DNA from 3 places in the Mesorhizobium sp. C277A genome. Region 2 is predicted to be linked to each of the others. Evidence: riboswitches for the same ligand, from Rfam matches in the RefSeq annotation. Region 2 holds a riboswitch; each other region holds the start of a gene.

Region 1 (10,470 bases), 3.6 Mb from region 2:
CCATGGTCGTGCCTTCGCTGGCGAGTTTTCCCAGCACGTCGACCACTTCCTGCGCCAGTTCCGGATCGAGCGCCGAGGTCGGCTCGTCGCAAAGCAGCACTTTCGGCGACGGCGCCAGGGCGCGGGCAATGGCCACACGCTGCTGCTGGCCGCCCGACAGCGTTGCCGGCCAATCATCCGCCTTGTGCGCCATGCCGACCTTCTCGAGCAGCGCCAATGCCCGCTCGCGCGCCTTTGCCGTCGGCCATTTCAGCACCGTCACCAGGCCTTCCATGACGTTCTCGATCGCGGTGCGATGCGGGAACAGCTGGAAGTTCTGGAACACCATGCCGGTCTGCAGCCGCAGGCGCTGGATGTCGCGGCTGGGGATCTTGATGCCGGGACGGAATTCCAGCGTCTCGTCGCCGATGCGCACCATGCCCGAGGTCGGGATCTCCAACAGGTTGATGCAGCGCAGCAGTGTGCTCTTGCCGCCGCCGGAGGGGCCGACAAGCGCGGTGACGCTGCCTTCGGCAATGGTGACCGTCACGCCCTTCAGCACCAGATTGTCGCCGAAGCGCTTTTCGATGTCGGTGAGGCCGATCATGAGCGCGCCTCCAGGAAGCCGCCATAACGGTTGAGCCGCTCCTCCAGCCGCGTCTGCAAGGCCGAAAGCACCGAGCTCATCGCCAGATAAAGGATCGCCGCCTCGACATAGAGGATCAGCGGCTCATAGGTGGTGGCGACGATGCGCTGCGCCGCCTGGAACATCTCCGGCACAGTGATGGCGGCGGCCAGCGACGTATCCTTGACCAGCGAGATGAAGGTGTTGGACAGCGGCGGCACGGCGACGCGGCTGGCTTGCGGCAGGATGGTGCGCCGCATCGCCTGGCTCCAGGTCATGCCGATCGAATAGGCCGCCTCCCACTGGCCCTTCGGCACCGAGCCGATCACGGCGCGGATAATTTCCGAACTGTAGGCGCCTATGTTGAGGGTGAAGCCAATCAGCGCCGCCGGAAAAGCGTCCAGCAATATGCCGACCGAAGGCAGGCCGTAAAAGATCAGGAACAGCTGCACCAGAAGCGGCGTGCCGCGGAAGATCCAGACATAGAAGCGGACCACGGCAACCAGAGGCTTGGGGCCGAACAGCCGCACCAGGGCGACAACCAGGCCGACGAACAGGCCGAGTGCGAACGATAGCAATGTCAGCGGTACGGTGAAGATCAACGCCGCCCACAGCAGTGTCGGCAACGAGTCCAGCATCAGGTGTAGCCAGTGCGGCACGAACGGCTCCTCCCTCACAGACCGCCGCGGTGACGGCAGTGCGATTGTGTGCTTCTCATATCATGCGAAGAACGGCGAGCCGTCAAAGACGGCCCGCCGCTATTTGTCATTGCCGGCAAACCGCCGGGAGATGGTCTTTACTGCGAGACATCCTGGCCGAAATAGGTATCGGCGATCTTCTTGTAGGTGCCGTCGGCCTTGATGTCGGCCAGCGCCTTGTTGATCGCCGCGACCAGCTCCGGATCACCCTTGCGCACGATGACGCCGGAATAGTCGGCGTTCTCTTCCTGCGCGGCGATCTTCACATTGGCGTCCGGCTTGTGCTTCTTGAAGTCGAGGAAAGACAGGCTGTCATTGATGGTGGCGTCGGCGCGGCCGGTGAGCAGCAGCTGGATCGACTGGTCGAAGCCGTCGGTGCCGACAAGTTCGGCGCCGTTGGTCTCGGCGAGCTTGCCGAAATTCGATGTCAACGACTGTGCCGACTTCTTGCCCTTGAGGTCGGCGAAGGTCTTGATGTCGGTGTTGTCGCCGCGCACGATCAGCACGGCCTTGGAGGCGATGTAAGGATCGGAGAAATCGTACTTGGCCTTGCGCGCGTCGGTGATGCCGACCTCGTTGATCACGGCGTCGTAGCGGTTGGCGTCGAGGCCGGCGATCAGCCCGTCCCATTTGCCTTCGAGGAACTCGACCTTGACGCCGAGCTTGTCGCCGATCGCCTTGGCGATCTCGACGTCGAAGCCGACCAGCGCGCCGGAAGCATCATGATAGGTGAAGGGCGCATAGGTGCCTTCGGTGCCGACCTTGAGTGTGCCGGCCTGCTTGATCTGGTCGAGATTGGCGCCGGCGTGGCCTGATGTAACAGCCAGAACCTGCAGCGTTCCGGCGATGATGAGCGAATTGAGCCATTTCATTTCTATGTGATCCCGTCCTTGGCCGGTGTCCGGCGCTTGTGAGAGCCGGAAACTGGCAGATACAGCGCAGCAAAATAAGGAACCAGATTTCAAAAAAACGGCGATCCAGAAATCAGATTCTCAAAGCAGCTCCGATCGGTGCCAATAGTCCCGATCTGCGGTGTCGATGCGCCCTGTCGGACCGCACTAAACAACCGCCCTCGGCGGCGGAACCAATCCCCGGTATGGCACGTTCATGGCTTGTTGTAGGGCGCCGCGTTTCCATTTCAAGAACCCTTGGCTGCGCTAGGCCCGAAGCAATTCCAGGAAAGTGGGAAAGCGGTTTCCTTCGGAATTGCGTCAAACAGAGATAACGGCCGCCAGGCCGTCCGAAAATGTCCGGGAGCAGGAGCGCGGCATGATCGAAGACACGGCAGGACGGACCATGGTCCGCACGGCAATGAAAGCCCCCTACCTCGAGCGCGATGAGGAACATGTTCTCGCCTTGCGCTGGAAGGAGGACCAGGATCAGCAGGCGCTGCATCAGATCACCGTCGCCCATATGCGGCTGGTCATCTCCATGGCTTCGAAGTTCCGACATTACGGCCTGCCGCTCGGAGATCTGGTCCAAGAGGGCCATGTCGGGCTGCTGGAAGCAGCCGCGCGTTTCGAGCCGGAGCGCGAGGTGCGCTTCTCGACCTATGCGACATGGTGGATCCGCGCTTCGATGCAGGACTATATCCTGCGCAACTGGTCGATCGTTCGCGGCGGCACCTCTTCGGCGCAAAAGGCGCTGTTCTTCAACCTGCGGCGCCTGCGCGCCCGTCTTGCCAATGGCGCCGAGCCGATCTCCAACGCCACGCTCTACCGCGAAGTCTCGGTAGCCCTAGGCGTCTCCGAGGCCGATGTCGCGAAGATGGATTCCAGGCTTTCAGCACCTGACTCTTCGCTCAACGCACCGCTCGCCGACGAAGCTGGCACCACCGAGCGGATGGACTTCCTGATTTCGGACGATCCATTGCCTGACGAGGTCGCCGGCGACACCATCGACGTCGAACGGCGCCTGATGTGGCTGAAGACGGCGCTCCGCGCGCTCAATGCCCGCGAACTCAGGATCATCGAGGAGCGCCGGCTGAGCGACGAAGGTGCGACGCTTGAGGCGCTTGGCGAGACGCTCGGCATTTCCAAGGAGCGTGTCCGGCAGATCGAGGCCCGCGCCATGGAAAAGCTCAAGCTCGCGCTGGTGAAGCAGAATCCGGAGTTCATGGCGGCCTGAGATTGCCAGGAACGGGGTACCCCGAGTTATCTCAGAAAAGTTATCTCAGAAAAGTTATCTCAGAAAAAAGCACTACGAAGGCTGGGGTTTCTGACGAAGACCGGCGCTATCTGTCCGTGACGATCTTGACCTTGTCGCCGGCCGAAACCGAGGCGCCCGGCGACATCGCGTTGAGCACGCGGAACAGATCGAGCTTGCGGTCGACGCCGACCATCTGCGCCGAAAGTGTGCCCATCGTCTGCCCGGCCTGTACCGTGACGACGCGGATATGCAGCGGCTTCAGTGCCGCCTTCTCGGCGGGGCTGAGCACGCGGAACGAACCGCTGACCGAGCGTGCCACCGGATCGAGTGTCGTGCTGGCCGAGGGGGCCGCTGTCAAAAGCCGGTAGACCTGACCGCCGGCGCGGATCACCGCAATGTCGAACTGCCAGCCATCGGCGCCGGCGTGCGCGGTCGCCGCCTGGTTGCCGTCGATCGTCTCCTGGCGCACACTGGTCTCGTCGAGACCGGCCACCCAGCCGCTTCTGATGTAGTCGGTCAGCGCACGATCCTTGTCGATCGACACACCGTCGAAGCGGATCGCCATGTCGCCGGGACCGGTCGCCGTCACCGCCGCCGCCGAATTGTCGATGATGAAGCCGTCGGGCACCGTGAACGAAACGCCGAGGCCCGGATGCAGGAAGGTCTGGCCGCGCACATAGCCCTCTTCCGGCGTGTCGCCATAGAGCAGGCCGTCTATCCCGGCCAGGAAGGAATCGCGGTCGCGGGTGCCGATGCCCGGCGCGCCGAACTGGCGGGCGTGGCGCTGCGCCAGATCAATTCGCTGCGGCGTGTTGGGGTGCGTGGCCAGGAAGTCGAGGCTGGCGTCGGTGGCGCCGCTGATCGAGCGGAAATCGGTGTAGGCCGACATCGACTGCAGGAAACGCCCGGCGGCATAGGGATCGTAACCCGCCTCGCCGATCGACTTGATGCCGATGGCGTCTGCCTCCAGCTCCTGGTTGCGCGAGAACTGCGCCAGCCTCAGCTTGCCGCGGATCAATGCCTGCTTGGCGGTCGGGCTGTCGCCCAGCACATCGGAGACCACCTTGGTCGCCAGGCCTTCCTCGGCCTCGAGCTGCTGTCGCTGCAGACCGTGATTGGCGGTGACGTGGCCCATCTCATGCGCGATGACGGCGGCGAGTTCGGCCGAATCATTGGCCAGCGCCAGCAGGCCGCGGGTGACGTAGAGATAGCCACCCGGCAGCGCGAAAGCGTTGACGTTGGGCGAATTGAGGATGGTGATGCGATAGGTCTGGGTCGGATTGGCCGACACCACGGTCAGGCTGCCGACAACCTTGGCCACCATGCGCTCGAGCTTGGGATCGGAATATTCGCCGCCATAGGTGGCAAGGATGCGCGGATGCTGTGCCTTCGCCAGTTCGGCAAGCTTGCTGTTGGCGGCGACATTGTCGACCGTGATCGGCTTGTCGGAAGGCTGGAAGCCGGATTCCTGCACTTCGGGAGGCGTGAACATCTGGCAGCTGGCCAGCGCCACGGCAAGGCCGGCCAGCGCGAGGAAGCGCACCAGCGGTCTGCGTTTCAAAGTGTCAGTGCCGGTCGGCAGCACGGCGTTCCTTCAGCTCTCGGCGCATGATTTGGACCGGGGTCCGCGCCAGCGAAAAATCGGTTTCGTTGGCAATCCTGCACACATCAAAAAACCTACAGCGTTTACGCATCCGGCCGGGTGCGGCGCTGTAGGGGCAAATCACGGCTCGTGCCGGACCAGTACTAAGCGGACCTAGCCACATCGACTGGACCATGGCAAGCAAGCGCCACATCACCTGTAGCCGGTTTGGTCGTAAATTATGTCCGCTTCCGGGCAATATCGCGTGATCCGCCCGAACTTGCGCCGATATAGCGCCGAAACGCTTCAGGGCCAGTGCCGTCGAAAAAATCGCCGGCAGGTCCCGTCGCGGCAACCCTGCCATTGTCCAGAAAAACCATCTGCTCGCCGATACGGCGAGCGTCTTCCGGCTGATGCGTGACGAACAGCACCGTCATCGCCCGCTCGGCATGAACGCCGGCCACCAGGTCGAGCATGTCGTCGCGCAGTGCTGGCCCGAGCGAAGCGAACGGCTCGTCGAGCAGCAGCACTGGCCGGTCGCGCACCAGAACGCGGGCGAGCGCCACGCGCTGCCTTTCGCCGCCGGAGAGTTCGCGCGGCAGGCGCATTTCCTTGCCGGCCAGGCCGACGCGGTCAAGCGCCTCGGCGATTGCGGCGCGATCGGCGTCGGTCAGGTTGAGCGATGGCGAGCGGCCGAGCCCGACATTCTTCTCCACCGAGAGATGAGCAAACAGATTGTTTTCCTGGAATACCATCGACACCGGCCGCGCCGAAGGCGGCTCGGCGCCGACATCGGCGGCGCCGATCAGCACACGACCGGACTCCGGCGTCTCGAAACCAGCCACCAGATTGAGCAAGGTCGATTTGCCCGAACCGCTTGCCCCCATGATGGCGGTGATCTTAGATGTATCGAATTCGACATCGAACAGGAATGGCGTTTCGCCATAGCTGAACGAGACCTTGTCCAGCCGGACAGTCGTGCCTTTCTCCACAGCGGACGTCACGATCTCTCTCCCCGTCCCAGCCAGTCTGCCGCGACCACCAATGCAAGGCAGACCGCCCCGAGCAGCAAAGCCAGCCCGGCAGCATCGGCCGTGCGATAGCTGCCCATGCGCGCCAGCAGGAGATAGGGCAAGGTCTGCACCGAATCGCTGCCGAACAGCGCGATGACGCCGAGATCGCCGAGCGACAGTGCCATGGCGAAGGCAAAGCCGGTGGCCAGCGGCCGCCGGAGCGATGGCCAGTCGACCAGAAGCAGCCGGTTCCAGCCCGCAATGCCGAGCTGCGCGCACAGCTTTTCATGGCGCTCGCTCGCCGCATCATAGGCCGGGCGCATCGCGCGGATGGCAAAGGGCATCGCCATCACCGCATTGACGGTGACGACCATGACCGGCGCGATGGCAAAGACATCGCTGACCGTGCGCAGCAGGAGAAACCAGCCGGCGCCGATGACGATGGGCGGCACGACGAGGACGAAGCCGGCGCCGGTGTCGGTGGCATGTTCGAGCAATGAACGGGCACTGGACCGGCGGCGCAGCGACAGTGCCCGCCGCGCCATGATCAGCGACAGTGCCAGCGCCACCGAAAGTAGCGCCGCCGAGAAGGCGAGACCGGCGCTGGTCAGCGTCGCCTGACGCACGGCACTCTCGCCCGCCAGCCGGCCGAGATCGGCGCCGAGGCCGGAGGCAACGGTGGCCGCCATCGGTCCGGCGACGAACAGCAAGGCGAGCACGATCAGGACGGCGTTGAACGCTGTTTCTGCTTTGCCGGCCAAGTGATAGCGGCGCGGCGCGACAGGCAAATTGGCGTCGCCGGTCACATTGGCGCCGAGCCGCGTCAGCGCCAGCATGACGGCGAAAGTCAGCGCGATCTGTAGCACCGTCAGCGTCACCGCTCGCGCCGGATCGAAGTCGAAACGCAGCGCCTGATAGATGGCGACTTCCAGCGTCGTCGCCGCCGGCCCGCCGCCGAGGATCAGGACGATGGTGAAGGAGGTGATGCAAAGCATGAAGACAAGCCCGGCGACGCCCGGCAGCGCGGCGCGCAGCACCGGCCACTCGATCAGCCGGAAGGCTGGCCTCGCCCCCATGCCGAGCTGGCTCGCCAGCCGCCATTGATCGGCCGGCACCGTTCCCAGCGCTTCGAGGAACAGCCGGGTGGCCAGCGGCAGGTTGAAGAAGACGTGGGCGACGAGGATGCCCGACAGCCCATAGATGTCGGGCGAGCTCTGGCCACCGATCGCGGCGAAATAACCGGCGCGGCCATAGAGCGCCAGTATTCCCAGCGCTCCGACAATTGCCGGCAAGGCAAGGGGCACAGTGAATAGCTGCAGGATGAAGCCGCGTCCGAAGAAGCGCGGATGCCGCGACAGCGCCCGGGCGACGAAGAGCGCCGGTACGGCGGAAAGCAGAGTCGAGAGCGCAGCCTGCCAGAGCGTGAAGCGGACAACGCGCAGGAGATAGAGGTCAAAGGCGGACGCGGCGCCGGAAAGGTCGTGCGCGCCTTCGCGGATAAGGCCGGCGAAGGCGCCACCGATCAGCAGCGCGATTGCCGCAAGCGCGACAATGCCGGCCGTGATGCGGGGGTCAGAGCGTTGCACTCTTTACCGGGCGTCGCGTTCCTTCGCGCCCCCCTCTGTCCTGCCGGACATCTCCCCCACGAGGGGGGAGATTGGCGGTTTTAGCGCTCCGCTCATTCCTGCAGCTTCGGAGATTGGCGAAAGTCAACGTAAAGGCCAATCTCCCCCCTCGTGGGGGAGATGTCCGGCAGGACAGAGGGGGGCGCCGTAGAGCACTCATCTTTTGACTATACAGCCAAATCTACTTGCTCATCACCGCCAGCCATTCGTCCACCCAGGCCTTGCGATTTGCCGCGACCTCTTCCGGGCTGAACAGCAAGGTCTTCGCCGGCTTGACCAGCCTATCAAAAGCCGGATTGAGCGGCTTGTCGGTTTTCCCGGCCGGGAACATCCAGTTGGTCTCCGGAATGACATCCTGGAATTTCGGCCCGGTCATGAAGGCCAGGAACTTCGCCGCCAGCGGATTCTTCGCGCCCGTGGTGGTGATGCCGGCGACCTCGATCTGCAGATACTCGCCTTCCTCGAACGAGGCCGCCTGGTAGCGCCCGGTGTTCTCCGCCACCATGTGGTAGGCCGGCGACGTCGTATAGGAAAGCACCATCGGCGCCTCGCCCTTGGTGAACAGGCCGTAGGCCTCGCTCCAGCCCGGCGTCACCGTCAGCACTTTGCCCTTGAGTTTCGCCCAGGCTTCCGGCGCCTTGTCGCCATAGACCGACTTGACCCACAGCAGCAGGCCGAGGCCCGGCGTCGACGTCCTCGGATCCTGGATGACGATCTTGTCGGCGGCATCGCCCTCGACCAGTTCCTTCAGGCTCTTCGGCGGGCTCTTCAGCTTTTCGGTGTCGTAGACGACGGCGAAATAACCATAATCATAGGGCACGAAAGTGTCGTCGCTCCAGCCGCCCGGCACGTTGTTTTCAGCCACCGCGCCATGTCGGACAAACAGGCCGGAAGCCTTGGCTTCCGCGGTGAGGTTGGTGTCGAGGCCAAGCACGATATCTGCTTTGGTCGAGGCACCTTCGAGCTTGACGCGGTTGAGCAGCGCGACGCCGTCGGCGACCGAGACGAAGTCGACGCTGCAGCCGCACTCGGCCTCGAATTCCTTCTTCACCTGGGGGCCTGGACCCCAGTCGGCAGTGAAACTCTCATAGGTATAGATCGTGAGTTTTTCCTGCGCGCACGCAGGGCTTGCCAGTAGCGAAACAGCAAGCCCCAGCGCTGGGACAAGACGGGACAAAAAAATGCGCATCGGCGCCTCCTTCATTCGTGTTGAAAGGAATTGAGGCGTCGGGCTGTCCGAAGCGTCTAATCCCTCCGCCGGTACAAACCGGATCAGGTTCAGCGGGTTGGCGAGACTGCCTCTCAGCCGGTCCGCGAAGATCGCGTCCGGCACCCCGTTAGAGCGTTTCGACACATAGGCCCGGCCAAGGTGCCACGCAAGCGGAAGTTTGCCCGAGCATGATCCCGGAAAGTGGAATCCGTTTCCGGAAAAAGATCATGCTCCAACAAAGAGTGACGGTGCCGCTCGGCCTTCCGTTTCGTCGGCGGGGCTGGTAAGGGCCAGCGGATATGAGCACATTCACCATCCTGCTTGGCGGCGATCTCGTCCGCACGCCGCGGCTCGACCGCCAGGTCGCGGGCACGCGCGTCATCGCCGCCGACGCCGGCATCGGTCATTGCCGCCTGATCGGCCTGATGCCGGAGCTGTGGGTCGGCGATTTCGATTCTGTGCCGGCGGACCTGCCTGCCGATCTCGCCGCCGTGCCGCGGGAGGTGTTTCCTCCCGAAAAGGACAAGACCGATGGCGAACTGGCGATCGCGGCGGCATTGGAACGCGGCGCCACCAGCCTGGTGCTGGCCGGCGCTTTCGGCGGCAAGCGCGCCGACCACGCCTTCCTGCATCTGGCGCTCAGCCTTCAACTGGCAGAGACAGGCACAAAAGTGCTGTTGACCAGCGGAGCGCAGGAAGGCGCCCCTTTGCTGCCCGGCAAGGCCGGCTTCGACTATGCCGACGGAACGCTGTTTTCGGTGCTCGGCTTTTCCGATCTTTCGGGCCTCACCGTGTCCGGCGCGAAGTGGCCGCTCGACCATGTCGAGGTCGTGTTCGGCTCGTCGCTGACCATCTCGAACGAGGTCAAGTCCAACAAGACCGGGGGCGGCCTCGAAATTGAGCTCGGCCATGGCCGCGCGCTGCTGCTCGCCCACCCCTACCCCTTGCCTGAAAGCTGACATGGCCCCGCCCCTTCTCAACCTCGACGGCATAAGACTGACCTTTGGCGGCACGCCGCTGCTCGATGGCGCCGAACTGACGGCGTCCGCCGGTGACAAGATCGCGCTCGTCGGCCGCAACGGCTCCGGCAAGTCGACGCTCCTGAAGATTGCCGCCGGTCTGATCGAGCCGCAAGACGGCGAGGTCTTCCGCCAGCCTTCGGCAACGGTGCGCTATCTCCCGCAAATGCCCGACATGGACGGCTTTGCCAATGTGCGTGCCTATGTCGAGGCCGGGCTTGGGCCTGCCGACGATCCCTACCGCGCCACATATCTGATGGAGCATCTCGGCCTCGCCGGCACGGAGAACCCCAACGATCTCTCCGGTGGCGAGGCGCGCCGCGCAGCACTTGCCCGCGTCATGGCGCCCGAACCCGATATTCTGCTGCTTGACGAGCCGACCAACCATCTCGATTTGTCGGTCATCGAATGGCTGGAAGAGGAGCTCGTCCGGACGTCTTCGGCGCTGATCGTCATCTCGCACGACCGTCGCTTCCTCGAACGCGTCTCGCGCGCCACTGTCTGGCTCGACCGTGGCCAGACCCGCCGCCTCGACAAGGGCTTTGGCCATTTCGAGGAATGGCGCGACCTT
Region 2 (10,470 bases):
CGGTGGAGGAGTTGCGAGTGCTGACCGGTGATTTCGTATCGCCGGACGAGACGGTGGCCAACGCGCTGTCGGCAGTGGCGCTGGGGCGCGGCTGCGCGGTGGTGTTCGACGAGCGAGCGGGCGCCGACATCTTGCTGACGCCGTAGCGCGGCGGCGCCGGGTTGTGGCAGCCAGAAAAGTCGAACAGCGTGCAAAAAGCTGTGCAGGCATGGCCCATAAGCGCGGCGTGGAAAAGTTCTGCGCGTGGGTGTATTCTCCAGGTCGCAAGCGGTCGCAGACCGCATAGGGGGAGAAATGACATGCCGAGGGTTTCAGAACTCTTTTTCAAAACTGCCATCTTGTTCCTGATGTTGGGGATTGCGGCCGGCCTGCAGATGGCGATCTCGGGTGACCACGCCGCTTTTCCGGCGCACGCGCATATCAATCTGCTCGGTTGGGTGACGAGCGCCATCTTCGGCGGCTACTACGCGCTCAATCCGCAAAAGGCGGCGCGTCGCATCGCCATGATCCACTACGGGCTCTACACACTCGGCCTGGTGATCATGCTGCCGGCGCTGTATGTGATGCTGCAGGGAAACCCGGCGCTTGAACCGATCGTCGCCGGCGGCTCGCTCATCGTCGCCGCTGCCGTTCTGGTTTTTGCTTTCGTGGTGTTTTCGCCCGAAACGGCGCGCTCGGTGTCCGGCGTGGTGCCGGCTTCTCGCTGACTGTTCGCGCAGCGATCAAGTCCGACCCGCGTTCGCGACCCGCCACGCGGGTTGGCCAGGCCGATGGCCGCAGCCGCTGGCTGCGGTGTCTATCGCCGCGTCGGCGCTCAACATACCCGAGTCCCACCACGTATTATTTCGTGACTATTTGGCGCCGGAACCTTCCCAGATATCGCGCGTTGCGGCGACTGTATTCGCGCTGCCTTATATATAGGCAGACTTGAGTACGTCCACAGCATGGGTTGGGGGAGGAGCAGGCCACCATGTCGAACAGAGAAATCGGAACGTCGGCCTCACTGGGCCGACGCATCGCCGATCTGAAAGCCAGGATGCGAGACGCCAGCGTTACTGAACACGAGATGCAGACCTTCCAGAAGGTCGCGGCCATCATGGGGGGTGTCGAAGGCTCCCTACGCCTCGACGCCGACGACCTGATCGCGGCGTCCTTCGTCACCGAGGCGCTCGGCGATCCCGGGTCGAACTGAAGGTCAGAGCCCGTCGGCACTCAAGTGCCGGCGGGCGATGGCCCGGTTCGCAGCGTTGCGATGCTGGAGCGTGTCTGCACCGCCCGCGGCGGGGATTTCTTGCGCACTTTGAAGATTTCAGGCGAGCGGCCTCGACGGCGCTTGAAATATTGGGCTTCGCGTTCGTGCTTCTCGGCTGCTTCTCGGCTGTCGAAGGTGCCGAGATTGTCGCCGTCCAGCCCTTGACCACAAGGGCTAAGCCAAACCGCCAAGGCGCCTTAAACGAAGGATCCGGCCAGCCGGATCCTTCGAAATATCGCGATGCTCCGGCATCGCCTTCAGCTCATCCTTGGTCCAACTGGTGACGGCGTGGACGTCCCGGGAAACCTCTCGAAAGTATCCGCGGTCGCTGCCTTACACGTCGTCGAACGGGCCGCCGCGCCTCGCCAGATCGTGACCAATGGCGGCTTCCTCGGCGTCGTCGGGCAAGGCATCGTCACTGTCCTGGTAGGGGTTGTCGTCATCCTCCTCGGGCAATTCGCCTTCCTTCTCGACACCGGTGGTGTCCGGCAGGCTTTCCTCATCTGCTCCGTCGGGCAGGACCGTTGCGCCACGCAGCGCATCCCAATCCTGCCGGCGCGGCGTCGGCGCTTCCACCTCGTCATTGGCGATCCTGTCGCGGGCATCGTTTTTGCTCGGTGGCGCCTCGACCTCGTCATTGGGTTTTCTGTTTCGTTCTTCCATGATTGCCTCCTCCGGGCGGCTTTGCGTCGAGAAGGTGGAACTCACTTCCGGCTGTCAGGTTCCGGCAACCACTCCATCTCCGTGGAACCAATTGCCGCCAGTCTGCTTTGCCAAGGACTAGTCTGCTTTGCCAAGGAGATGAATCCAGAGGAGCTGGACCATGAAGACTTTCCCCCTCATCCCATGCGTGCTGCTCTTGGCGCTGGCCGACCCGGCGGCTGCGCAGGACAATGGCGACCAGCACGGCCCTGCCGCGCCTTGCCAGGCGCAGCCTCAGGACGATGGTCAGAAGCCGCCGGTCGCCAATGGCGGCGGCGAATCGACCAGCACGCTCGGTCCCTGCGGCGGCGTGCTGCAGCCGCCGCCCAGTGGTGACCAGGGTATGACGCAGCCGCCGCCGGACCAGGGCAAGACGCCGGTGATCAAGCCTGGCGAGGTGCCTGCGCAGCCGCCGAAGCAATGACCTTTGCTTGAAACTTCACGGCGTGGCACGAAGGCGGTCGGTTCCCGTCTTGGCCGGGCGACGCGGTCACCGGATCAATGCCGGCGCCGGCCGCAATCGCCCGGAATTGGAGCCGTGCATCATCCATGTCGAAGGTCTCCTGAGGGATTGTGCTTCAATGCGAATCTTGCGGGTGCGGGTTCTGCTGGCATGACCGGGAAGCCGATCAATTTAGTCTCCGCTTGCGGAACAAGACCGTACCGGCTGCGTTTGCCTCCAGGAGCCCGCCACCTCGATCTGCGCTGTTTTCGCCTCATGCGGGAACACGGCGGAGCTCGCCAACAACGACAGGAGACGAAGATGAAAACCATCCTTATTCCCGCCGTCGCCGGGCTCGCCATGATCGCTGGTATCGGCATTGCCGCCGCCGACGAGGTCATCGTCACGCAGCCGGCACAGCAGCAGGTGATCATCACCCCGGAACAGCGCACGGTCGTGCACCAGTACGTAAAGAAACATCCGCTTGCCTCGGTCAATCTGCTCGGCGTCGAATTGAATGTCGGCACTGCCTTGCCTGATACTGTCGAGCTGCAGGAGGTTCCCGACGTTCAGTACAGATACGCCGTCGTCGACAACCATACCGTGTTGGTCGACCCCAGCACGCGCAGGATTGTCGAGGTGGTCGAGTAACGCTCGACAACCTAACCATTCATCGGTGATACGGCCCTGTCGTTCTTCCTAAAAGGGCGGCAGGGCCGAATGATGAACATGATGAAAGGAGAATTGCCATGTTGCCGCATGTCGAGACCCCGAACTCCGCCAATGTTGCGGCGTGTTGCGACAAGTTGCTGGCCGAGCGCAACACGGCGCTGTTATCGATGAAGGAAGCGATCGCGCTCCTGCGGGAGCGCACCGGCACCGATCGTTCGGATGCCGACCTCGCGGGGCTGATCGTCAAGAAAGCGGCGCTGCTCGGCGTTGCGGTGATTTCCGACCCGCGCTGAGATGTCTCGTCACTCAAGACGCCGGCCGAATTTTCGGCTAACGTTTTCGTGGAATCTGGACCAACCGACCGGACCCAACCACGGAGGCTTAAGTGACGGACGACAAACAGGACCGCATTCGCCAGCGCGCGCACGAGATCTGGGAAAAGGCCGGCCGGCCTGAAGGCGCGCATCAGGAACACTGGGAGCAGGCCACGGCTGAAGTCGACGGCGCGGTCGCCAAGCCCAAAAAGGCGGCGAAGAAAGCTGACGCCAAGCCCGCCAAGGCAGCCGCCAAGCCAAAGGCAGCGAAGCCTGCCGCCGCAAAGTCCGGCAAAGCCAAATCGAAATAAGGCCAAGTCGAAATAAGTCAGTCGAAATAAAGCAAGGCCGGAATTCGCTGGCCGGGCCATCCTTGGCGCCCGCCGTTCAGGCGCGCCCGAGCCTCTCAACCTGACGAATTGCGCCTGCGACGGGCAGCGCAATTCCTTGTGTTTGGCGACAGGCGCCCTCATGCCTCCCAGGCATAACTCGACAGCGCAAAGCGAATGCCGGCAGCTGTCATGGCCAGTTCGCATTCGGTGATCTGGCGCAGGTGGCGCAGATAGCGCGTCACGGTCTGTGGCAGCCAGCCGGCGCAGGCCTCTACATAGGCGCGGCTGTGAACAAGGGTGCCGGTCGACAGCCTCTCGTCCTTCTCGGCAACGACTTTCAGATATTGGCGGATGAAGCGGATGTCGTCGGCGATGTCCTGGCTGGCCATTCGCCAGGCCCCGGCGAGGCGTTGGCACTGATCGAATGACAAGGGCAACAAAGGGGGCGGCAATAAAGGCGGCGGCAACGACGGAGATGACGGCAAAGGACGAGAGAGATCGGCGAAGGCAACATGGTTCGCTGTGCTCAAGGACATTCCTCTCTGCGAAAAGAGATATCGTACTTTATGTACGAATGAGCGTCAAGCCAATTTCGTACAGTTGGGACGATAACGCAACGAACTGACGAGTCGTCTGTTAACGCCCGGGCGCCCGGCACGTCTGGCCCAAAACACTTTCCCGCAGTGCCTCAACAAACGGCTTCCCCAATGCCGCGAACAATGCTTTAACCCGCCCATCCACAGGGGTGCTCCGTATCGTCGGGGCTGAGATGAGGGCGGCAAGCCTTCGGACCCTAAAGCTGATCTGGATAATACCAGCGGAGCGAGGCGGGCGATGTTTTCAGGCGCACAGATTTCCCTTTATCCCATGACCGACGATTTCGTCGGCGTCATCCTCGGCGCGCTCGGCGCGCTCGATCCCTGGCGCGACCGGCTGCGGATCGAAACCGATGACATCTCGACCCTTATGGTCGGGCCGCCCGAGGTGCTGTTTCCCGCCATGCGCGACCTGTTCGTCGCGGCGGCCAAAAGCGGCAAGCACTGCGTGCTTTCGGCGGCGGTCTCGCGCGGCTGTCCGGGCGAGCCCGACGATCCGATCTGCCGCTCCGACGAGACCGGCGGCCCCGCCATTCCGCTGGACGAGCGCAAGATCGCCGCGATCCGCGCTGTCCAGGCCACGCCGTCGACCGGCCAGCCGGTGGCGGCGCAGTTCTCGCTCTACGTTATGGGCACGGGCGACCATATGGACGAGATCTACGGCTGCATCGATTTCCTGAAACAGTCCGGCGTCTTTGAGCGCTCAAAGAACTTCTGCACCAAATTGCGTGGCGATGCCGGTGCGGTGTTTGCCACGCTCAACGAGGCCTTCTGCCGCTTCGGCCCCGGCGCCGGCCACGTCACCCTCGACATCACGATCTCGGCGAACAGCCCGAGCGCCGTCTGAGCCGCGGCTCAAGCGTCGTTCCTTGAGGATATTGCCGTGGCTGGTTTATCTGACCCATTGCGTGGAGGAGATGCCTCTGACCCCTCAGCACAAAGAGGAGGGGAGCCATTGGCGATTGGCGAAGACCGCGATGCCCACGAATCTCCCCCCTCGAGCAGGAGATGGCCGGCAGGCCAGAGGGGGTCCCAGCGCGTGGAGCGCCGACGTCCTTTTCGCATCGGCAAGGCGTGGGCGCTCTATGCGAGACGACCCCCTCTGTCGCCTTCGGCGACATCTCCCCCTCGAGGGGGGAGATTAGCCGCCGGCATCGCCAAGACCATCCCCGCCGCCTTCGCTTTCGCCCTGCTCCTCGCAGCCTGGGAGCTCTACGCCCGCTACGGCGGTGTCGCCCCCACCGTGCTGCCGGCGCCGTCGCGCGTGCTGCAGCAGGCCTGGGAGCATCGCGCCGCCCTGGCCGACAACACGCTGCCCACCATCCGCGCCACATCAGCCGGCTTCGCCTGCTCGTTGGTCGCTGCCTTCGTGTTTTCGGCGCTGGTCGATTTCTTGGCCCCGCTGCGCCGCGCGCTGTTTCCGCTGCTGATCGTCAGCCAGACCTTGCCGCTGGTCGCGATCGCGCCGCTCATCGTGCTGTGGTTCGGCTTCGGGCTGATGCCAAAAATCCTGCTTGTGGCGCTCGTCACCTTCTTCCCGATGATGGTCGCGCTGGTCGAAGGTTTTGCTGCGACCAGCAAGGAGATTTCGCAGATGCTCGCCGCCATGGGGGCAGGGCGCTGGCGTATCTTCTGGCTGGCGCGCCTGCCTTCGGCGCTGCCCTATTTCTTCGCCGGGCTGCGCATCTCCATCACCTACGCCGTGGTCGGCGCGATCTTCGCCGAATATGCGGGGGCGGCGAAGGGGCTGGGCATCTACATGCTCAATGCCAAGAACAACTTTCGGCCCGATCTGGTGCTCGCCGCGGTCGCCGTCAGCGCCGCGCTCACGCTTGTCTTGTTCGCCATTGCGGTGCTCGTCCAGCGCTTCGCCATGCCTTGGGAGAATGCAGGGAGCGAAAGCCGCGACGTCAGATCTTCGGGAGACAGCAGCCAATGACACGGCTTGAACTCCGCGACATCAGCAAAAGCTTCGGCGCGCTTGAGGTGCTCGCCGGCATTTCGCTTCATGTCGAGGCCGGCGAGTTCGTCTCCATTCTCGGCCCTTCCGGCGCCGGCAAGTCGACGCTGTTCCAGTTGCTGACCGGCGCGCTGAAAGGTGAGGGCGACATGCGCTTCGACGGCGCACCATTGCAGGGCAGCCCCTTCGCCTTCATGCCGCAGCGCGACGCGCTGATGCCGTGGCGACGCGTCATCGACAATGTGACGCTGGGGCTGGAAGTTCAGGGTCTTGGCCGCAAAGCGGCGCGCGAACGCGTCGCGCCGTTGTTTGCCGAGTTCGGCCTTGCCGGCTTCGAGCGCGCCTGGCCGGCGGAACTTTCCGGCGGCATGCGCCAGCGCGCCGCCCTTTTGCGCACCGTGGTGCAGCAGCGCGACATGCTGCTGCTCGACGAGCCCTTTGGCGCGCTGGATGCACTGACCCGCGCGGGTATGCAGCGCTGGCTGGAAGGCATGTGGCAGCGCCACCGCTGGACCGCGCTGCTGATCACCCATGACGTGCGCGAAGCCGTCTACCTCTCCGATCGAATCTATCTGATGTCGGCGCGGCCGGCCCGCATCATCGGCGAGATTGCCGTGCCGCTGCCGCGCCCGCGCACCACCGGCAGCGATGCCGCGCGCCAGGCCGTCGCGCTCGAAGCCGACATCCTCGACACGCTGCTCAATCCCGGGACTGACCGGCCCTCGTTCCCGCAGACCGCTCAAAGGAGTTTTTCATGACCGAATTCACACGCCGGCAGGCTTTGCTGCTGACGCTGGCTGCCGGACTGCCGCTTGCCTCTCGCGCTCATGCGGCTACGCAAAAAATCACCGTCGCGCTCGACTGGACGGTCAACACCAACCATGTCGGCCTGTTCGTTGCCCGCGACAAAGGGTTCTACAACGAGGCCGGGCTCGATGTTGAGATCCTGCCCTATGGCGATACTGGCGCCGGCACGCTGGTCGCCAACCGCATCGCCGATTTCGGCATTGCCGGCGTCGGCCTGTTCACCCAGCGGGCTGCCGGCGCCGATCTCAAGGCGGTCTACGCCGTGGTCCAGCAGGAGACCGGCCGGTTGGTCTTCAACGCGGATCGCGGCGAGATCAAGAGTCCCAGGAATCTCGACGGTCTGACCTATGGCGGCTTCGGCAGCGCCTGGGAAAACACGCTGATCTCGACCATCATCCGCCACGATGGCGGCAAGGGCGTTTTCGAGACGGTGACATTAGGCACCTCGGCCTATGAGGCGCTGGCCAACGGCTCGGTCGACTTCACGCTGGAGGTCTCGACCTGGGAAGGCGTCGCTGCCGAGTTGAAAGGCGTCAGGCAGCGCGGCTTCCGCTACGCCGACTACGGCGTGCCCGACGAGCACACCACCTTGATCGCCTCCAGTGATGCCTATCTCCAGGCAAATCCAAAGGCGGCGTCATCCTTTCTCGAGGCGACGCGCCGTGGCTATCAGTTTGCGGTCGATCATGCGCAAGAGGCTGGCGACCTGCTGATCGCGTCCAACAAGGACGCGCTGACCGACCCGGCGCTGATCCACGCTTCGCTGAAGATGCTCGTCGACGGGCACTTCCTCAGAAGCCAGGCCGGCGTCATCGGCACCATCGACAAGGCCAAGATCGAGGCGATCGGAACCTACCTCTTCAGGGCCGGCATTCTGCTTGACGCCGATGGCAAGGGGCTGAAAGAGCGGCCGGATTTCGGGGGGTATTTTACGAACGAGTTTTTGGGCGCGTAATCTCCCCCCTCGGGAGATGTCGCCGAAGGCGACAGAGGGGGTCGGTACGTCCTGACGCGACTTCCTATCGCGGACAGAGGACGTCAGCGCCTTACGCGCGGCGACCCCCTCTGGCCTGCCGGCCATCTCCCCCTCGAGGGGGGAGATTGCGCCTCACCGCCTTCTCCCTCACATATCGATCATCGAGCGCTTCACCCGGCCGATGATGGTGATGGCGCCTTCGAGCGCCGGCGGCGGGATGTCCATGTAGGAGGCCGGCTGGAAGGGCGGGTTCTCGTTGGGGCGGTAACGCTTGTAGGTGGCCTGGCCGGATTCGTCAGAAATGACGTAGCAGCCATTGGTCACCAGCCGCTTGTCCCTGAGGTTGACGAAGATGATCGAATCCGGTGGCGAGATCTTGTTCATCGACGGGCCGTCGACGCGCAGAGCAATCCATTGGCCCTGCTCCAGATCGGTGGTGGGGATGGTCGGATAGTCGCTGAGATTGACCACCATGTCCTGGCTGCCGAGTTCGCCGGCGCTGATCCATGAGACGATGGGCACATCGACGGTGGCCAGCGACGGCATCGGGATCTGCCGGCCCGACTCGTCAAAGCCGAAATGGCCCCCCGCAAGGCTGCCGCCGTCGCCGTTGAACAAGAGCCAGCCGGGATCGACGCCGAACAGGCGGCCGTATTTCTCCGCCGCCTTGCGCGACAGCGGCCGGTTACCGTTCTCGTGACTGATCAGCGTGTTCTTGTTGATGTCGCGCAATGCCCGCGCGGCGTCGCTCGGCGAGGCATAACCTGCCTCCGCCCGTGCCTGCTGCAATCTGTGCCTCGGTTCCTGCATCGTACAAATTGCCTGAATTTATCGTCCAGTACGTACGATTTCGCTTGCGTACGTTTCGTACATATCGTACGCTTAGCGCATGATCGAACAAACCGCAAGCGTTTCCGCAGGCATCCTCAGCTTTCTCCCATCGTCCGGGCTGTCCTCCTCCCCGGTCCGGACGCAAACCGGGGCTTCTGCCCCGGATCCGGTCGAACCGTCGTCCCCCCGATCGACCGGAACGGCCGGAGCCGCTCCTCTCCCGGCTCCGGCCACCTCTTCGGCCCATGGCGCCGCCGGTGCGCCAAGGGCTGTCTCCGGCGGGCAGGACCTTTCCTGCATCCGCACGGAAGATGGCACCGTCATCCTGTTCGACCGGCTGACGGGCAGGGCGGTTTCCGCCCTCACCAAAGCGGCCGCCGAAGCCGCCTTGCGGCATCTCGCCGGCTCGCTGCCGGCCGCCAGTATCGGCTGACCGCACCGACCATCCGCTCTGATTTTTCCCGTAGGCCCTCGGGGCCGGCGCTCGGCCTTTGCGCGCAATCAATGGATACCGACATGACTGCCTATACCGACACCGAATTGCAGGAGATCGCCGTCTGGCTGAGGGATGGCCTGTCGGCCACAGGGATCGCCGTCCGCTTCACGGCGCTGCGCGGCAGTCCGGTCTCGCGCAACGCCATCATCGGCATCGTCCACCGCAACAGCGCGTCGAAGACCATCGGCTTCGCCAACCCCAGAGGCGGCAGGTCGGGCGGCCGACCGAGGAAGAATGCGACGGCGCCGGCTGCAGCCAACGAGAACACGGCAGGGAAGATCCTGCCGGTTCAGCCGAGCAAGCCGGTAAGGCGGCCTGAAGTTTCGAAGCCGGCCGCACCGGCCACACCGGTCGCCAGGCAAGCCAGACACACGCCGGCCACACCGGTCGCCAGGCAAGCCAGACACACGCCGGCCAGGCCTTTGTTGCCAGCCCGTCCGGCGCCCTCGATCCCGGGCGAAGGACGGCTGGTGGTGGACGGCGAAGTCTATCGCTTCAATGTGCCGGCGCCGCGCCCTGCTTCGCTCGGGCGTCAGCCGCATGTCGCCGCCATGCGCTTCATCGACTGCCTGTTCAACCGCTGCCGCGCGCCGCTCGACCTGACGCTGGAGGAAGACCCCGACAACGATGCTCCCGGTAGCCGGCCAGGGCCGGAGATGCTGTGCTGCGGCCTGCGCACAAGGGCGCTGAAAAGCTACTGCGAATACCACCAGGCGCGCTTCCACCGGCCTGTGGTCGAGGTGGTGTGAGCGGCTGGGCTCCGTTCCTCGCCTCCGGACGACCCCACCAATGATCGTAAGCCGGCGGGACAGCGCCCCCCTCTGTCCTGCCGGACGTTCGTCGCTCGGAAAGCCAAGCAATTGGCTTTCCGTCCGCTTCGCGGACCACTCCTCAACCCCCACGACGGGGGCGATCGGATATCGCCGCCGATTTCGCCAATTGCCAACGTTGCAGAGGCGCAGGCGCCGAAACTGCCAATCTCCCCCCTCGTGGGGGAGATGCCCGGCAGGGCAGAGGGGGGGGCGAAGGAACGCCAACCTTCCGGCTCAACAACCCAATCCCACAAGGATCCCCCGATGAGCAAAAAAAC
Region 3 (10,470 bases), on a different contig from region 2:
CGCTGAACGCTTGAGCCGGCTCTACGGCTATTCGGCTGGGGTTTTCCGAAGCTTTTCTAACACAAAGAGCTTGCCCTGGCGCACGGCGTACTCGATTGATTGCGCCTTCGCCAGATGTGCCGCAATCGAGCTGGCCAGCATGCAGCCCGTCCCGCGCATCGATGCGGCAAGACGCGGCGTGTCAAAGCGGACTGGTTCGTGATCGGGGCGCAACAGAATATCGATCGATCGGGGTCCCGCCGCGTGGCCGCCCTTGATCAGCAGGGCCTGCATCCCGGCCACCAGCAATTCCTGGCCTTGCCACACCGCGCCGTCTTCATCAACCGCTGGCTCTAAGCCAACAAGAAGCGCCAGCTCGATGAGATTGGGTGTGACGAGGCGGCAAAGGGGCATCAGGTCGCGTTTCATGGCGGCGATGGCCCTTGCGTCCAGCAGCGCCCGGCCTGACGTCGAGGCCAGCACCGCGTCGAGTACTGCCGGCACCTGTGGATTTTCGCGGAGCACAGCCGCGACGGCTACGACGATCTCGGCCGTTGCAAGCATGCCGATCTTGATTGCCGCCACCTTGTTGGCCTGCAGCGCGGCGCGCATTTGATTGGCCACAAGATCGGGCTGCGAAGGATGGATTTTCATCACGGCTTCGTGCGTCTGCACCGTCAGCGCTGTGACAGCCAGGCAGGTGCGGACGCCAATGGAAGAGATCGTCTCGATATCGCGTGCAATTCCAGCCCCACCGCTGGAGTCAGATCCGCCGACCACGAGCACATGCGGTTCTCGCCTCAGCGCCATGGCTTTGTCTTTTCGATCCATTCTCGCGTGCGCGCTTCGGGATCGGCATTCAACGTGATGTCGGTGACCACCGCCGCGGTGTCCGCACCAGCCGCGAAAACACCGTCGAGCCGATCGGGGTTGAGGCCGCCAATGGCGACCAATGGGATCGGCGCCACCCGATGCTTCCACTCGCTGATCCGCTCGAGCCCTTGCGGCGCCCATTTCATCTGCTTCAGGACGGTGGGATAGATGGGGCCGAGCGCGACATAGTCGGGCTCGGCAGCGATGGCCATTTCCAGTTCTAGATGATCGTGCGTGGAAAGCCCGAGCTTCAATCCGGCGTACTTAATCGCCAGCAGGTCGGCCGCAGCCAAATCCTCATGGCCGAGATGGACGAAGTCGCAGCCTTCCTCGATTGCCGTGCGCCAATAGTCGTTGACGATCAGTTGGCAACCATGGACCGCGCAGACGTCGTTCGCGCGGCGGATTTCCGACCGCAGCGTGGTCTCGTCCCTATCCTTGATGCGCAACTGAACCACCTTGACGCCGAGCGGGACCAGCCGCTCGACCCAGTCAGCGCTGTCGACGATCAGGTAGAAGGGATCGAGCTTCATGAAAAAACGGCCCTGCCGATGGTCGGCGTCGATGGCACGGCGACGTCGCGCGGTTCAAGCATACCCGAGCTGAAAGCTTCACGACCGGCCTCGACCGCCTTGCCGAACGCACGCGCCATGCCGACCGGATCGGCCGCCTTGGCGACCGCGGTGTTCAGGAGTACGGCGTCAAAGCCGAGCTCCATGACGGTTGCCGCGTGCGACGGCCGTCCGAGCCCCGCGTCCACGATCAGCGGAACATCAGGGAAATGTCCGCGCATCGAGCGCAGCGCCGTGATGTTGATCGGTCCGAGAGCGGAACCGATCGGCGCGCACCACGGCATCAACACCTTGCAGCCCGCCGCAAGCAGCCGCTCGGCAACGACAAGGTCGTCGGTGGTATAGGGGAAGACCGCAAACCCGTCCTCGCACAGGATGCGGGCGGCTTCGACCAGACCGAAAACATCCGGCTGCAGCGTGTCGTGGTTGCCGATCACTTCGAGCTTGACCCAGTTCGTACCGAAGACTTCGCGCGCCATTTGTGCGGTCGTGACCGCTTCCTTGACGGAGTGGCAGCCAGCAGTGTTGGGCAGGATTCTGACACCAAGCGAGCGGATCAACGACCAGAATTCTTCGCCGGCCCTGCCGCCTGCCATTTCACGGCGCAACGAGACGGTCACCACCGCCGTGCCCGATGCCCTGACTGCATAGGCAAGGATGGCCGGCGAAGGATATTGAGCCGTGCCAAGAAGCAGGCGGGAGGGAAGCTCGGCTCCATAAAGCTCGATCATGGCCTAGCCGCCCTGCATGGGCGAGAGGATTTCGATCCGGTCGCCGTCGTTCAATTGGAATTCCGCCCGGTTGGCTTTGTGCACGAGGTCGTTGTTGACGGCGGTCGCGAGCCAATCGCCCTCATAGTCAAGCGCGGCAAGCAGCTCGGCCAGCGTGGTGGCGGCAACCTCATGCGCTTCGCCGTTGACCATCAGTTTCATGAGCAAGCTCCTTGGTTCTGTCTTGACTGAAAACCAGGTCGGCAGCCTGGCGCGCCATGGCGGGAGCCAGGAGAAAACCGTGACGATAGAGCCCGTTGATCGCGATGATTTCACCCTTGGTTTCGACGCGCGGCAAATTGTCGGGAAAGGCTGGGCGGACGCCGACACCGGTTTCAACGATCTCGGCCTCGCCAAAGGCCGGGTGGAGGGCATAGGCGGTACCCAGCAGTTCCATCATCGAACGCGCCGTAACCGGTCCGACGGACTGGCTTTCAATCATCGTCGCACCAATCATGAAACGGTGGTCGGTGCGCGGCACTGCGTACAGTGGAAAGCGCGGATGCAGCAGCCTGACAGGGCGCGACAGCGAGATATCAGGGGTACGCAGGGTGAGCATTTCGCCGCGAACGCCGCGCAGCCAGTCATTTTGTGCCGCCATTCCCGTACAGTCGATCTGACGATCGAAACCAAAAACATGATGCGCGTCGGCGCCGAAGTGGAATTCAACACCCGTGGCCGCGAGCTTGTCATGAAGTGCTGCCATCGCCTGGCGCGGATCAAGATGGCCCTCAGCGGGGAAGAGCAATCCGCGGCGGAAGCGGCCGGCTAAGTCGGGCTCCAGCAAGGCAATTTCATCTTCCTCGACGCGCCGATAGCCCGTCGTGCGGCTGGCGAACCGGTCGAGCTCGCCCGCATCGCGCGGCGAGGCCAAGACCAGCGTTCCCCGTCGTGTTACCAAGCCGGGCGTTGCGGCGTCCCACCAGTCGGCGGCGTCGCGTCCGAGATCCAGCACCGGCTGCTCGGCGCTTTCACGCTCGCACCACGGCGCCAACATGCCACCGGCGAACCACGACGCATTGCCCCCAAGGGCAGGCCTTGTCTCGGCAACGGTAACCGCCGCGCCGCGTGCGGCGAACTCGAAGGCGGCGGTGAGGCCGGCAACGCCCGCCCCTTTGACCAAGACCTTCATGATGGCTCACGTGGCTGAGGTATGAGCGGTGCGCCGGTCTCGTCCGCCGGCAGGTAGAGATCGCCGCCCTCGCGGTATTTCGCCGCCATCGCCGCCATGCCCTCTTTCTGTGCCTCGGCGCGGATGTCGTGGGAGATACGCATCGAGCAGAATTTCGGTCCGCACATCGAGCAGAAATGCGCCAGCTTGTGCGCCTCCTTGGGCAAGGTCTGGTCGTGGAAGGACCGCGCGGTTTCGGGATCGAGCGACAGGTTGAACTGATCCTCCCAGCGGAACTCGAAGCGCGCGCGCGAAAGCGCATCATCCCTGACCTTCGCTGCCGGATGGCCCTTCGCCAGGTCGGCGGCGTGGGCGGCTATCTTGTAGGTGATCACGCCGATCTTGACGTCGTTGCGATCGGGAAGGCCGAGATGCTCCTTGGGCGTGACGTAGCAGAGCATGGCGGTGCCGAACCAGCCGATCATCGCGGCGCCGATGCCTGAGGTGATGTGGTCGTAGCCCGGCGCGATGTCGGTCGTCAGCGGTCCGAGCGTATAGAACGGCGCCTCGCCGCAGACGGCGAGTTGCTTGTCCATGTTCGCCTTGATCTTGTGCATCGGCACGTGGCCGGGGCCCTCTATCATCACCTGGCAATCCTTCGCCCAGGCGATCTTCGTCAGCTCGCCGAGCGTCTCCAGCTCGGCGAACTGCGCCGCGTCATTGGCATCGGCGATCGAGCCTGGACGAAGACCGTCGCCGAGCGAGAAGGAGACGTCGTAGGCTCTGGCGATGTCGCAGATCTCCGCGAAGTGCTCGTAGAGGAAGCTTTCCCGGTGATGGTGCAGGCACCATTTGGCCATGATCGAGCCGCCGCGCGAGACGATACCCGTCACCCGGTCGACGGTCAGCGGGATATAATGCAGCCGCACGCCGGCGTGGATGGTGAAATAGTCGACGCCTTGCTCGGCCTGTTCGATCAGCGTGTCGCGGTAGACCTCCCAGGTCAGATCCTCGGCAATGCCGCCGACCTTTTCGAGCGCCTGGTAGAGCGGCACCGTGCCGATCGGCACCGGCGCGTTGCGCACGATCCAGTCGCGGATGTTGTGGATGTTGCGGCCGGTCGACAGGTCCATCACCGTATCGGCGCCCCAGCGGATCGCCCACACCATCTTTTCGACCTCTTCCGCCATCGACGATGTGACGGCGGAGTTACCGATATTGGCGTTGATTTTGACCAGGAAATTGCGGCCGATGATCATCGGCTCGCTCTCGGGATGGTTGATGTTGGCGGGAATGATCGCCCGTCCGCGCGCCACCTCGTCACGCACGAATTCGGGCGTGACGAAATCGGGCAGTGTCGCGCCGAAAGCCTCGCCGTCGCGCTCAAGCTTGCCGTGCAGGATCTCGCGACCAAGGTTCTCGCGAATGGCAACGAACTCCATTTCGGGTGTGATGATGCCGGCGCGCGCATAGGCAAGCTGCGTCACCGCCTTGCCTGCTTTGGCCCTGAGCGGTCGGTGGCGGATGGGAAATTCCGGCGTCAGGCGTTCGCCCGTCGCGAATCCGTTGTCCTCCGGCCGGACATGGCGGCCGTCACAGTCCTCGACATCGCCGCGGGCCAAGATCCATTCGTGGCGAAGCCGAGCCAGGCCTTTTTCGATGCTGGTTTCGACAGCCGGATCGGTATAGGGGCCCGACGGATCGTAGACGGTGACTGGCGGTTCGCCGGCTGTCGGATGGACGGAGATTTCGCGCATCGGCACTTTGATCTGCGAGTGGATGGTGCCGGGCTTGTGGATCTTCCGCGAGGCGGGCAGCGGTCCCGTCGACACGGCAGGGGTGAGGGCATTCATCTTGAGGCTCCTTTGCTCATGCATTGGAGACCCAGTTCTGTGCCGGAAGGATGAAAAGACGCTTCTGTCGACCTGCCGAAACAGGACCTCGGGCGTAACTCCCGCAAAGCGCTTGCACCGTCCCTACGCCAGTATGAACTGGATCAGGTTCAACGGGTCACTGCGCCGCGAAAGCCAGCAGTATCTCAGCCCCTTGCCGGGACTCCCCTGGTGAATGCCTCAGGTTGAACGGGCCGGCGCGGCTTTGTCAAGCGCATTTGGCCCGCCCACTGTCAAATCAAACCAGGACCGCTTCGTCTTCTTGGCAGTCTGGCATCTGCCCCTGCTCTGTCCACATCCTGTTTGGGTGGAAGGCCACCACCCAGCGGAACCCTCAGAGAAGGAAAACCGTCCAGATTTGGCTAGACTGCTCGACGATAAGTCCAGAGCTGTGCCGGCGGTATGTTGCGGACGACGAAGTCATAGTGGGAAACCACGTAACGGTCTGGCATCTTGATCACCGGCGACAGAAGTCCATATGTGATCTGAATTAGCGGCCGGCCCGCAGGAATACGGGCAAGCAGATCCTCAACCAGCGCGACACGCTGTTGCATTGGAAAGCTCAACAGCGGGACTGCACTTATAACACAATCGAACTGTTCACCTTTGCGCTCACCCAGAGCTTTGTCCAGCGCAAATGCGTCGCCCAATCTGAAGTCCACATTCGGGAGCGTTGCACCAGGCCGTCGTAGAAAATCCTGGAATATTCGACTGAAACCAGCTGGCGCGGCTTGATTCCCCTAGCCAGGATCGCCTTTGTGATGACACCGGTTCCCGCGCCAAGCTCCAGAATCGGCAATCCTGACCGTGGGTTCACCACGCTTGCCATCCGGCGTGCCGCATAAACCGAAGTGGGAATAAGGGCTCCCACGCCCTTCTTGTCCTTCTGCCAGCCTTTGAAGAATTGGACTTCTTCCTCAAACCTTTTGCCGAGCCGCTCCTTCAGTCGCAAAATCATATCTTCTCCTTGCGTCAGCCGCTTACCCAACGTCATCATTTGGCAAAGCGCGTTTTGGCCAATCTCGGCACCTTTTACAAGCCGGTTACGACTGCTTCCCTGTCACGACGCGGTCAGCATGAATTGCCCCTTAACGCACTTTCATGTTTGCTGGGTCTATGTTTCGCCCTCGCTTGCTGCCCGAAAAAAGTTTCCCGAGCTATGCGTATCTGCCCGGCAAATATCCGCATCCGGTGCGCGATCCCTTGGGCCACAGTTACCGATCAGATCCGGTGACCGTCGCCGTTGGCGAAGCGCTTGGCTCAGATGTGTTTCTATGGGGAATCGACCTTTTCAATCACGGCTACTACTGGGAAGCCCATGAAGCCTGGGAGCCTCTCTGGCAGGCTGCGAAACAAAGTGCTCAGCACCGCATGTTCTTCAAGGGACTGATCCTGTTAGCGGCGGCCGGGGTGAAGATCCGCGAGGGCAAGCGGGTCGCAGCGGCGCGCCATGCGACAAGAGCTGCAGGGCTTTTTCGTCAGTTGGTGAGAGTGCCGGGCGGCCTGTGGGAGAAAGCGCTGGGAATGACACCCGCCGCGCTCGCTGAACATGCCCAAGCGATCGTAGCTTACCCGGTTGTTCCGCGGGAGCCAAAGCCTGCCCAGCCTGAGCCCGTGTTTGATTTCATACTCGCACCAGTATCCGAGAGCGTTTGATCGGCAATTCAGTGGTTCAAGTGTCCAGCTAGCTTTGTAGCAGGAAATGGGCTGTGAAAACCGCTCACCACCCGCATGCGTCACAAACAATAAGAGTGCAGTAAGGTTTTATAGGCAACTCGCGGCCGCTTCGATGTCGATGGTCTTGAGGGTCGGGGGCGACCGGTCGCGCTCGTAGCCAATCGATTGATGACAGAGATGCCGGCCAGGCTTCAATGACGGGGATGGCGAAAAGCTGAGTGCTCGGGCTTGCGGGCCGAGCTTGTCGGCCGCTCGATGGAAAGTGTCATTTGAGGTGGGGTCTCGGCCGCGTGCAGCTGAAAGACACGCTCGTCCAGTTCCTTGTCCACTTCCGTCAGACGATGATTGAGGCGAAGGTAGTCCGTCCAGGTCGGCGTGCGAAACGTTTCTGTCCAATGCATAGGCTTCTGCAGGTTCCGCTGGAGCGTCCAGTTCCGAGCACCGACGCGGCTGTGTACGTGGCGCCGCTGCCGCATGAGGTCGAGGAAGGCCTCGAGATTTCTCTCGGCTATCAGATATTCGACCTTGACCACGATCGGGCCGCTCCTCGGCTTCAAATTGAGAGAGACAGCTGGGGCATCGAATTCCTCCAAGGGATCGGGCTCGGAGTCGCGGCGCTCTCGAAGAGGAAAGAGAACGCCGGCTGCAGCGACGATCAACAGGGCTCCAGCGGAACCCTCCAGCGCCCAGGTCAACGAATGGTTTTCGGCCACCGTGCCCCACACCCAGCTGCCGAGCGCGATGCCGCCGTCTATCAAAGCATAGTAGATCGAGATGGTGCGCCCCACGACCCAGCGCGGGCTCGCCAGCTGCACGCTCACACCAACCCCGGACCAGGCGGTCACCCAGCCCGCGCCGCCCAAGGCGAGTGCAATTGCCGCCACGGCAATCGAAGATGTCAGTGCCAGGGAGAGAGAACACGCCGCACAGGCCACGCAGGAGAGCCTCATCAGCCTTTCTTGCGACAAGCTCCGTCTGAACAGGCTGTTGGAGAGGTCAGCCAAGACGGCACCGGTCCCGAAGCCAGCCATGAGCGCGCCATAGGCAAGCGGGCCTCCTCCCAGCTGGTCGCGGACAACCACCGGCAGCAGCGCGAGTATGGCGATGCTCGCCAGGCCAAAGAGGGTTCCGCGCGCGATCGCTGCCTTGATCTCCGATGACATCGCCGTGAAGCGCAGCCCGTCATAAATTGCCGTCCTCATCGACTCGCGGGGAAGAGGGGAAGAACGAACCTTCCACTTGCAGCGCCAAATAGTAGCCAAGGGTACGAAATAGGTGAGCGTGGTTACGGCGAATGCCGCCATAAGCCCAAACGAAGCAACCACAATGCCGCCGAGCGCCGGACCCACAGTCCGGACGGTGTTGAAGCCAACAGAAAGCAGGGTGACGGCAGCGGGAACATCGCGTCGATCCACGATATCGCCAACCGACGCTTGCCAGGCCGGATCATTGAGAGCACCGCCGCTTGCGATCAAGAAGCTGAAGCCGAGGATAATCCACGGATTGACAAAGCCCAGCGCCACGGACGCGGTCAGCATCGCAGAGGCAATCACCATAAGGCAGCGACCGGCGAACATGACCCGGCGCCGGCTGAAATTGTCGGCGAGAACTCCGGCGAACACGGACAAAATGAAAGCGGGCAGGTTCGATGAAGCCTGCACCAGCGCAACCATCAGATCGGAAGTCGAAATCGTTGCCATCAGCCAGCTGATAGCGACAGTCTGCATCAACCAGCCGAGGCTTGAAACCTGCGTCGCGAGCCAGATCGAACGAAAGGTCGGCTGCAGAAGTGGCCCAAAGGTCCTTGGTGCAGCCAAATCTTCGTTTGATCCAGCCACCCTACTCATTTTGCGAACCTTTGCTTTCCGTTATTGTCGTTTCGCATGTAATCTAGGCTGAACCGTGGCGGCGGGAAGAATAGAGAGGAACTGGTTGCCTCCGACGAGTGCAGCACAGTTTCCTCGGCATTGAGGGTCGCGGCACGCGGGCGTGGGCCGGCTCACTCGCCTTCGAAGATGTCTTGTCAAGGTCGGATTCACTTGTCGCTTAACGCACCAGGCTTCATCAACGCGCACTTTGCGGAGCGATGCCTTTTCGCGAAACGCGACCCTGTTCTTTGTTGAAGACTCATTCATCAGCGGCGTTCGATGCGCTGGCTTAGGGAGAGTGAGGACGCTTGCAGATCTTCGACAGGATCGATTCACTGATAGGCGCAGACGATTGCCGGGCCGCGATCGAAGAGGCGCGCGCCTTGCTACTTCGATTCGAACAAAGGTCTGATGCGCTCACGCATGCGATAGACGACTTTCTGCTCGACCTGATAACGCTGGCTTTCATTGTTGAATGTTACGGACGCGGCTTTGAGCTTTTGGCGCGAACGCTGGCCCGTAGAAGACTGGCAAAGGTCAGGCTTTTGTCGGAAGGGTCGATTCCGCCAGAGAGAAATGACGCCCAAAGCTTGTTGCTAACCGGCTATCGCGCCGCGTTCCGCCACAGTGACGAAGGCAATTGACGACGTTCGACCACCAAAAAATAGGCGGAAAACCGGGGCCCTTTATGAGGCAGACTGGGTGCGGATTGTTCCGCGAATCTGAAAACTGCGGGTCCATTTCGTGGCGTCCGGCCGTCCGCTGGCCTTCATCGCGGCAATCGCCGCCCGCCGCCTCAGATGCCGCCCATGCAGAGGTACTTCATTTCGAGATAGTCTTCGAGGCCATGGCGGGAACCTTCCCGCCCGATGCCGGACTGTTTTATCCCACCGAAGGGCGCGGCTTCTGAAGACATGCGTCCTGTGTTGATCCCCACCATGCCATATTCCAGCGCCTCGGCCACACGCCAGACACGCTTCAGGTTCGAAGCATAGAAGTAGGCGGCGAGGCCGTAGATCGTGTCGTTGGCCTCACGCACGGCCTGATCAGCATCCTCAAAGCGAATGATCGGCGCCAAGGGTCCAAAGGTCTCTTCTTGCGCCAGGATCATTTCCCTTGAGACGTTGCTGAGAATCGTCGGCCGGAAAAAGTTGCCATTGCTGCCGATCCGGCCGCCGCCACATCGGATCGCGCCACCTTTGGCCAAGGCATCGGCAATGTGAAGTTCGATCTTGGCCAGTGCATGCCCGTCGATCAGCGGACCGATGGCGACACCTGGATCGAAGCCGTCGCCGACCTGAAGCTCACGGACACGCTCCACGAATTTGGCGACGAATTCGTCATGAACGCCCGACTGGACGTAAAGCCGGTTGGCGGAAACGCAGGTCTGGCCGGCATTGCGGAACTTGGCCTGGATCGCTCCGTCGACGGCAGCATCGACGTCGGCATCATCAAAGACGATGAAAGGCGCATTGCCACCCAACTCTAGACCGACTTTCTTTATCTGGTCCGAGCACTGGCGCATGAGCAATCGGCCGACCTCGGTCGAACCCGTGAAACTGATCTTGCGGACCTTGGCGTTCGAGCAGAGTTCGCGGCCGACCGTATCGCCTTCGGAGGCGTAGATGAGGTTGACGACGCCTTCGGGAAAGCCGGCAAGATGGGCCAGAGCAAACATTGCACCTGCCACCAGGGGCGTCTGTTCAGCAGGTTTGAGCACAATAGTGC

Evidence for each region. Region 2 has a riboswitch for thiamine pyrophosphate ahead of NKK52_RS04900 (YkoF family thiamine/hydroxymethylpyrimidine-binding protein). Riboswitches for the same ligand answer to the same signal wherever they lie in the genome.
Region 1: another riboswitch for thiamine pyrophosphate. It lies ahead of thiB (thiamine ABC transporter substrate binding subunit); the one in region 2 lies ahead of NKK52_RS04900 (YkoF family thiamine/hydroxymethylpyrimidine-binding protein).
Region 3: another riboswitch for thiamine pyrophosphate. It lies ahead of thiC (phosphomethylpyrimidine synthase ThiC); the one in region 2 lies ahead of NKK52_RS04900 (YkoF family thiamine/hydroxymethylpyrimidine-binding protein).

Annotation. Positions count from the first base shown of each region.
Region 1 is NZ_JAMYVW010000002.1:4,573,281-4,583,750, forward strand. It holds gene NKK52_RS22530 (amino acid ABC transporter ATP-binding protein) at 1-586, opposite strand, end outside; gene NKK52_RS22535 (amino acid ABC transporter permease) at 583-1,263, opposite strand; gene NKK52_RS22540 (amino acid ABC transporter substrate-binding protein) at 1,401-2,174, opposite strand; gene NKK52_RS22545 (RNA polymerase factor sigma-32) at 2,572-3,429, shown strand; gene NKK52_RS22550 (M48 family metalloprotease) at 3,536-4,942, opposite strand; gene thiQ (thiamine ABC transporter ATP-binding protein) at 5,272-6,036, opposite strand; gene thiP (thiamine/thiamine pyrophosphate ABC transporter permease) at 6,033-7,631, opposite strand; gene thiB (thiamine ABC transporter substrate binding subunit) at 7,852-8,859, opposite strand; TPP riboswitch at 8,903-9,017, opposite strand; gene NKK52_RS22570 (thiamine diphosphokinase) at 9,180-9,839, shown strand; gene NKK52_RS22575 (ABC-F family ATP-binding cassette domain-containing protein) at 9,841-10,470, shown strand, end outside.
Region 2 is NZ_JAMYVW010000002.1:985,796-996,265, forward strand. It holds gene NKK52_RS04855 (hypothetical protein) at 1-146, shown strand, start outside; gene NKK52_RS04860 (heme-copper oxidase family protein) at 300-707, shown strand; gene NKK52_RS04865 (hypothetical protein) at 971-1,192, shown strand; gene NKK52_RS04870 (hypothetical protein) at 1,586-1,915, opposite strand; gene NKK52_RS04875 (hypothetical protein) at 2,076-2,378, shown strand; gene NKK52_RS04880 (DUF1236 domain-containing protein) at 2,718-3,047, shown strand; gene NKK52_RS04885 (hypothetical protein) at 3,146-3,361, shown strand; gene NKK52_RS04890 (DUF2934 domain-containing protein) at 3,454-3,693, shown strand; gene NKK52_RS04895 (hypothetical protein) at 3,852-4,103, opposite strand; TPP riboswitch at 4,446-4,558, shown strand; gene NKK52_RS04900 (YkoF family thiamine/hydroxymethylpyrimidine-binding protein) at 4,549-5,157, shown strand; gene NKK52_RS04905 (ABC transporter permease) at 5,413-6,249, shown strand; gene NKK52_RS04910 (ABC transporter ATP-binding protein) at 6,246-7,028, shown strand; gene NKK52_RS04915 (ABC transporter substrate-binding protein) at 7,025-8,032, shown strand; gene NKK52_RS04920 (LexA family transcriptional regulator) at 8,201-8,863, opposite strand; gene NKK52_RS04925 (hypothetical protein) at 8,943-9,317, shown strand; gene NKK52_RS04930 (GcrA cell cycle regulator) at 9,401-10,129, shown strand; gene NKK52_RS04935 (DUF6456 domain-containing protein) at 10,457-10,470, shown strand, end outside.
Region 3 is NZ_JAMYVW010000004.1:267,116-277,585, forward strand. It holds gene NKK52_RS30895 (hydroxymethylpyrimidine/phosphomethylpyrimidine kinase) at 28-789, opposite strand; gene NKK52_RS30900 (thiamine phosphate synthase) at 780-1,385, opposite strand; gene NKK52_RS30905 (thiazole synthase) at 1,382-2,155, opposite strand; gene thiS (sulfur carrier protein ThiS) at 2,159-2,356, opposite strand; gene thiO (glycine oxidase ThiO) at 2,325-3,326, opposite strand; gene thiC (phosphomethylpyrimidine synthase ThiC) at 3,323-5,158, opposite strand; TPP riboswitch at 5,261-5,377, opposite strand; partial or broken gene pmtA (phospholipid N-methyltransferase PmtA) at 5,560-6,155, opposite strand; gene NKK52_RS30930 (DUF309 domain-containing protein) at 6,329-6,853, shown strand; gene NKK52_RS30935 (MFS transporter) at 7,066-8,721, opposite strand; gene NKK52_RS30940 (hypothetical protein) at 9,051-9,386, shown strand; gene NKK52_RS30945 (NAD-dependent succinate-semialdehyde dehydrogenase) at 9,539-10,470, opposite strand, start outside.